Allocatelliglobosispora scoriae: one gene and its partner. The protein of the gene in region 2 interacts with the protein of the main gene of each other region in a pairwise test. Links are inferred from orthologs where the notes say so. Each region holds a gene or a part of one and is shown on either strand. Other genes may lie near its edges. The genes, in order: F4553_RS10820 and F4553_RS23720.

Evidence for each region.
Region 1: the proteins of F4553_RS23720 (region 2) and F4553_RS10820 interact in binary tests that used the Escherichia coli proteins (3 or more experiments, as listed by UniProt). The link is inferred for Allocatelliglobosispora scoriae from one-to-one orthologs.

What each region holds. Positions count from the first base shown.
Region 1 is NZ_JACHMN010000002.1:1,134,947-1,138,259, reverse strand. What follows is about bases 222-3,220. They hold F4553_RS10820 (sulfate/molybdate ABC transporter ATP-binding protein), read right to left. Parts: upstream 2,206-3,220; coding sequence 1,237-2,205; downstream 222-1,236. Other genes in these bases: cysT (sulfate ABC transporter permease subunit CysT), read right to left, coding at 3,022-3,220; F4553_RS10815 (sulfate ABC transporter permease), read right to left, coding at 2,202-3,029; F4553_RS10825 (hypothetical protein), read right to left, coding at 222-970. In the rest of the region: more of F4553_RS10825, read right to left, coding at 1-221; more of cysT, read right to left, coding at 3,221-3,313. UniProt on the Escherichia coli protein: Part of the ABC transporter complex CysAWTP involved in sulfate/thiosulfate import. Responsible for energy coupling to the transport system.
Region 2 is NZ_JACHMN010000002.1:3,977,226-3,980,355, reverse strand. What follows is about bases 280-3,095. They hold F4553_RS23720 (glutamate-5-semialdehyde dehydrogenase), read right to left. Parts: upstream 2,402-3,095; coding sequence 1,157-2,401; downstream 280-1,156. Other genes in these bases: proB (glutamate 5-kinase), read right to left, coding at 2,551-3,095; F4553_RS23725 (carboxypeptidase-like regulatory domain-containing protein), read right to left, coding at 280-1,084. Outside these bases: more of F4553_RS23725, read right to left, coding at 1-279; more of proB, read right to left, coding at 3,096-3,130. UniProt on the Escherichia coli protein: Catalyzes the NADPH-dependent reduction of L-glutamate 5-phosphate into L-glutamate 5-semialdehyde and phosphate. The product spontaneously undergoes cyclization to form 1-pyrroline-5-carboxylate.

The DNA of each region.
Region 1 (3,313 bases), 2.8 Mb from region 2 along the record:
AGAGGGTGTGGTGGAAGTCGTCGATCCGCGCGGTGGTGCTGCCGAGTCCGAGGTTGGCCGTCGTCTCCACGCTGAAGGCGAGGTCGAGCTCGAGGTTGCCGACCTCGTCGGCGAGCGTCTCCAGGTCCTCCCGGGTCTGCTCGCCCGTGCGCCCCGACTGCCGGTGCGCCTGGAACTGCTGCACGTGGTAGTAGGCGTCGTGCCAGATCCGCTGGAACCGGGCCGCCGTGCCGACCGCCTGGACCGTGGTGAGCAGCACGCTGTTCTCGGCCTCGCTCTGCTGGCCGTAGAGGAAGCTCGACAGCGGCGAGACGGCCGCATAGGTCCCGCCGGTGCGGTTGAGCGACTTGGGTCGGCTGAGCTGGATGAACTCCGGCTGATAGGGCGGCTGGATGCCGTAGAGGATGCCGGCGATCACCGGGTACTCCGGTGCGGGGGAGCCGTTGCCGTTGACGAAGACGAGCGCGTGGTGCTCGCGGGCGCCCTTGCTCTCGTCCTCGGCCGGGTCGGCGCCCTCCTCGGGCACCGCGCCGATCTCGGCGGCGAGCTCGTCGACGATCGCGGTGACGGGACGGCCGGTGATCAGCAGCCGCGATCCGGTGCACGCCTGGAGCAGCTTGCGGAGGTAGGACTCCTCGCCGTCGGTGAGCTCGTGCAGCGGGAAGTCGAGCACGACGGTCGCCACGATCTGGTTGGCGGGGAAGGGCAGCCCGAAGAGCACGACCTCGACCCGGCTGAACTCCCCGGCCTGCTCGACCGTGCCGGACTCGAGCAGCATCGCCACGTCGCCCGCGTCGAAGAGCCGCTGCGCGAGCAGTTTCGGCAGTTGGCCCTCGAAGGAGTCGTAGAAGCTCTGGAACTGGCTGGTCAGGTCGAACTCGGTCGACGGCCGGGCCTGTTCGGTGCTCTCGGAGCTGCGCCAACGCGCGCTGGTGACATCGCAGAGCCTGATCCGGTACGCAGATTCCACACTCACTCCCCGTATCGATAGCAGTGACTCTACGCTACGGAGGCAAAGTGCCCCAACGGTTTCCGGGTGTCGACGCGCTACCTGCGCCTTTAGCCTGAGGCGAAATGGCTTGCGGTATATACAGGTTTTCGCGATTGTTGTCCTGTTCGTCGGTCACACCGACCGGCGGCCGAGGCACCCTGATCGGCGCGGCTACACGGGGGAGCTGCGCTGATCAGGGCGCCCCCGCGACGTGAACGACCGCCGGGCGACGCCTCCGCCGTCCGCTAGGCGGGCTGTCCGACCACCGAGTGGACCTCGGGCGCGACGCGCACCTGGACCGTCGCGCCGGTGGTGATGCCGAGCGACAGGAACTCGTTGCGGGTCAGGGTCACGGTCACGATCTGGTCCGCTGCGGCGACCTCGACCCGGATCTCGAAGCCGATCCGGGTGATGCGGGTGACCCGCCCGGTCACGTCGTCCGCGGTCGCCGCGCCGGTGTGGATGTGCAGGTCGTGCGGCCGGACGAGGCGGTCGCCGAGCTGCGTCGTCGGGCCGAGGAAGCGCATGACGAAGTCGTTGGCGGGCCGGTCGTAGAGGTCGTCCGGCGAGCCGATCTGCTCCACCCGGCCCTCGTTGATGACCACGATCTCGTCGGCGACTTCCAGGGCCTCCTCCTGGTCGTGGGTCACGAAGACCGTCGTGACGCTGACCTCGTCGTGCAGGCGGCGCAGCCAGTCGCGCAGCTCCTTGCGTACCTTCGCGTCGAGTGCGCCGAAGGGCTCGTCGAGCAGCAGCACGGTCGGCTGGACCGCCAGCGCCCGGGCCAGGGCCATGCGCTGGCGCTGCCCGCCGGAGAGCTGCGAGGGCAGCCGGTCGGCGAACTGGCTCAGGTGCACCAGGTCGAGCAGCTCCTTGACCCGCTCGCGGATCTCGTCCTTGGGCCGCTTGCGGATCTCCAGGCCGAACGCCACGTTGCGGTGCACCGAGAGGTGCTTGAAGGCGGCGTAGTGCTGGAAGACGAAGCCGACGTTGCGCTTCTGCGGCGGCAGGTTCGTGGCGTCGACGCCCTCGATCTCCACCTTTCCGCTGTCGGCGCTCTCCAGCCCGGCGATGATGCGCAGCAGCGTGGATTTGCCGCCGCCCGAGGGGCCCAGCAGCGCGGTGAGCCGGCCCGCTGGGATGCTCACGGAGACGTTGTCGAGCGCGACGAAATCCCCGAAGCGCTTGTTCACGTTCACGACTTCGATGCTCAACGGTCTTCCTTCGGCCGGAGGATGGAGACGATGATGATGCAGGCGACGGCGACGAGGGCCAGGAGGAAGGCGGTGGCGTAAGCGCCGCCCTTGTCGAAGTTGAGGTACTTCTCCTCCACCACCAGCGTGGCCGTGCGGGTCTGCCCGAGCACGTTGCCCGAGACAATCTTGACCGCGCCGAACTCGCCCAGCGACCGGGCCAGGCTGAGCACGACACCGTAGATGACGCCCCACTTGATCGAGGGCAGCGTGATGCGCAGGAACGTCTGTGCGGCGTTCGCCCCGAGGCTGCGAGCCGCCTGTTCCTGCTCGTCGCCGACCTCCTCCAGCACCGGCACGACCTCGCGGATCACCAGTGGCAGCGCCACGAAGACGGTGGCGAGCACGATGCCGGGGGTGGCGAAGATGACCTGGAAGCCGGCCTTCTCCAGCGTCGGGCCGAACCAGCCGATGCGCCCGCCGTAGACGAGCACCAGGGCCAGGCCGACCACGATCGGCGAGACCGACAGCGGCACGTCGAGCATGGCGCTGAGCAGCCGCTTGCCCCAGAACCGGTAGCGGACCAGCAGCAGCGAGATGCCGACGCCGAAGACCGTGTTGATGATGACCGCGATGATCGCCACCTGGACGGTGAGCTCCAGCGCGTGGACGATGTCCGGGTCCTCCAGGATGCCGGCGATGTTGTCCCAGCCGTTGGCGAGGGCATTCTTGCCGACGAGGTAGACCGGCCACGCCACCAGGAAGAACAGATAGATCGTGACGATCAGCCGAAGGGCAAGAGCGACAGGCCCCCGACGGGTACGGCTTCGGGCGCGCTCAGCCACGGCGGACCATCCTTCGCTGCGTGACGTCGAGCAGCACGATCACCGCGAACGAGACCAGCAGCAGCACCGCCGCCACCGCTGCGGCGCCCTCGGGGTTGTCGTTCTCGATGCTGCTGAGGATGCGAACGGAGGCGACCTCCGTGTAATTGGGCAGGTTGCCGGAGAAGAGCACCAGCGCGCCGTACTCGCTCATGCCGCGGGCGAAGGAGAGCGCGGCACCGGCGGCGATGGCGGGCGTCAGGCTCGGCAGGATGATCCGGCGGAAGACGGTGAAGCGGCTCGCC
Region 2 (3,130 bases):
TGATCAGCTCCGCCTGCGGCGCACCGGCCGGGTCGAGGTTGCAGAAGATGCCGCTCTCACCGGTCCGGAACGGGAGCGGCACGAACTGGACGCAGGTCGTGGGCACCGGGACGCCGGACTGTGCCGCGCTGATCCGCAACCGTACGGACGCCGCCGGAGCAGCCGTGATCGTCGCCGCCGTCGGCGCCCCGCGAGCCGGGGTCACCTTCGCCGCGGTGAAGGGCCAGTAGGTCCGGCTCCCGGTCATCGTCACCGTGTACTCGACCGGCGGCAGGTCGTCGAAGCGGTAGTGCCCGTCGGCCCGCGCGCAGACCGTGCCGGTGACCGTGCTGGGCGGCGGGAACTCCCCCGAGACCACGAAGACGGGGATCGTCCCGGTGACGGTGATGCAGGCATCGGCGACCGGGGCGCCCGTCGTCGGGTGCTGAATGGCGAGGTCCAGCCCGCCGTTGGGCAGCATCGTGTCGTCGGCGACGACCTCGGCGGCATCGGCGACGGTGAAGAACGAGGGCAGCGCCTGCGCCGGGACGTACTGCACGGCGTGGCGGGCTGCGTAGATCTTGACCGAATACTCGCCCGGCGGGACGTTGCCCTGCGTGTAGCCGCCGGTCGCATCGGTCCTGGTGTAGGCGCGCCAGGAGGTGTCTTTCCGCTGCACGAGGATCGTCGCGCCGGCGAGCGGCTGTCCGGTGAAGTCGGTGATCGTGCCCCGGATCGTGCCCGCCCCCTGGTAGAGAGCGGCGTTCACGAACTGCTGCACCGTCCCCGAGTAGCGGGCGGCGTTACGCCAGTCGGGTGCGTTGGCGGACCAGAGTTCGGCGAAGCCCGCCGCCCGAAAACGCAGGCGGAAGGTGCCCGACGTGGGGATCTGGATCAGCTGGTAGTGGCCGGTCGCGTCGGTGGTCGCCGACTTGACCACATCGGACTCCCCGGTGATCGCCTCGACGACGGCACCGACGATCGGTGCGCCCCCGTCCCGCGCCGTCACGTCGCCGGTGATGGTGGTCGCAGCCGACGCGGGTGCGGCGACGAGCAGGGCCGCGAGCACACCCACCACGCTGGCCAACGCAGTGCCACCACGCACGATGATCTCCCCGGGGCAGACGAGCCGACGCGGGAAGACTATTCACGATCACCGGTTGCCCGCATCGGCGGATCAGCGGATCTGGCCATCCCCGGTGATGACGTACTTCGTGCTCGTCAGCTCTGGCAGCCCCATCGGGCCGCGGGCGTGCAGCTTCTGCGTCGAGATGCCGATCTCGGCACCGAAGCCGAACTCGCCGCCGTCGACGAACCGGGTCGACGCGTTGACGAGGACCGCCGCCGCGTCGACCTGCGCGACGAATCTGGTCGACGCCGACAGGGAGCCGGTGATGATGGCTTCGCTGTGCCCCGTACCAAACCGATTGATATGGGTGATCGCGTCGTCGAGCGACGCGACGACGGCCGCGCTCAGCTCCAGGGCCAGGTATTCCGTGCCGTAATCGTCGTCGGTGGCCGGGATGACCGCGCTGGAGTGCGCGGCGACGGCCGGGTCGCCGTGGACCGTGACGCCCGCCGCCGCGAGCGCGCCGAGCGCGCGCGGCAGGAACTCGTCGGCGACGGCGGCGTGCACGAGCAGCGACTCGGCGGCGTTGCAGACCGACGGGCGGGAGGTCTTGGCGTTGATCAGGATGTCGAGCGCCATGTCGAGATCGGCGCTCGCATCGACGTAGATGTGGCAGTTGCCGATGCCGGTCTCGATCACCGGGACGATCGACTCGGTGACGACCGCGTTGATGAGGGCCGCACCACCGCGCGGGATCAGCACGTCGACGAGGCCGCGCGCCCGCATCAGGTCGCGGACGGTCTCGCGGGTGCTCGGGTCGACGAGCTGGATCGCGTCGGCGGGCAGGCCGACCTTGGCGACGGCTTCGCGCAGCGCGGCCACGATCGCCGCGTTGCTCTGCGCGGCAGAAGAAGATCCCCGCAGGAGTACGGCGTTGCCGGACTTGAGCGCGATCCCGGCCGCGTCGGCGGTGACGTTGGGGCGCGCCTCATAGATGATGCCGACGACGCCGAACGGCACCCTGACCTGCCGCAACTGGAGTCCGTTGGGGAGGGTCGAGCCGCGCACGACCTCGCCGACCGGATCCGGCAGCGCGGCCATCTGCCGCAGCGCGTCGGCGATCGCGGCGACGCGCGCCTCGGTGAGGGTGAGCCGGTCGACGGTGGACTCCGCAGTGCCGGATGCCCGTGCCGCCGCGACATCGACCGCGTTGGCGGTGAGGATCTCCGCACTCCGGTGCAGCAGCGCGTCCGCCATCGCGACCAGCGCGTCGTCCTTCACGGCACGCGAGACGGTGGCCAGCACCCGCCCCGCAACCCGAGCAGCCCGAGCCTGCTCCTCCACAACACTCATCCGCTGCAGCCTTTCAGTCGTCAAAATTCGCGTTGATCAAGGGAAGACTCGCCATCCGGGGTGTCCGATTCGCGGCGAGTCTTCCCTTGATCAACGCGAATTTCGGGGTGGGGGTGGGGGCGGGGTGGGGGTGGGGGCGGGGCGGGCGGTTAGTGGAGGAGGACCAGGTCGTCTCTGTGGACGATCTCCCTGTCGTAGGACGGGCCCAGCGTTGCCGCGAGCTCCGACGTCGACCGGCCCAGGAGGGGTGGCAGTTCCCTCGCGTCGTAGGCGACCAGGCCCCTCGCGATCGCCACGCCGGTGGGGCCGACCAGGTCGACCGGGTCGCCTGCGGTGAAAGCACCGTCGACCGACGTGATCCCGGCCGGCAGGAGGCTCGCCTGGCGCTCGACGACCGCCTGGACCGCGCCCGCGTCGAGGTGCAGCCGGCCGCGGGCCGCCGTGGCGTGGGCGAGCCAGTGCAGCCGGGCCGACGGGCGGGTCGCCGAGGCGGTGAAGAGGGTGCCGACCGGCTCGCCCGCGAGGGCGGCGGCGGCGAGCGGCGCGGCGGTGAGCACGACGTTGATCCCGGCGCCGGTGGCGATCCTGGCCGCCTCGACCTTGGTGACCATGCCGCCGGTGCCGAGCCCCGCCTTGCCGGGGGTGCTGATCGCGATCCCGTCGAGGTCGGCCGGGCCGCTGACCAGCTCTATCTTGCGCGAGCCCGGGTCGGCCGGGTTGCCGGTGTAA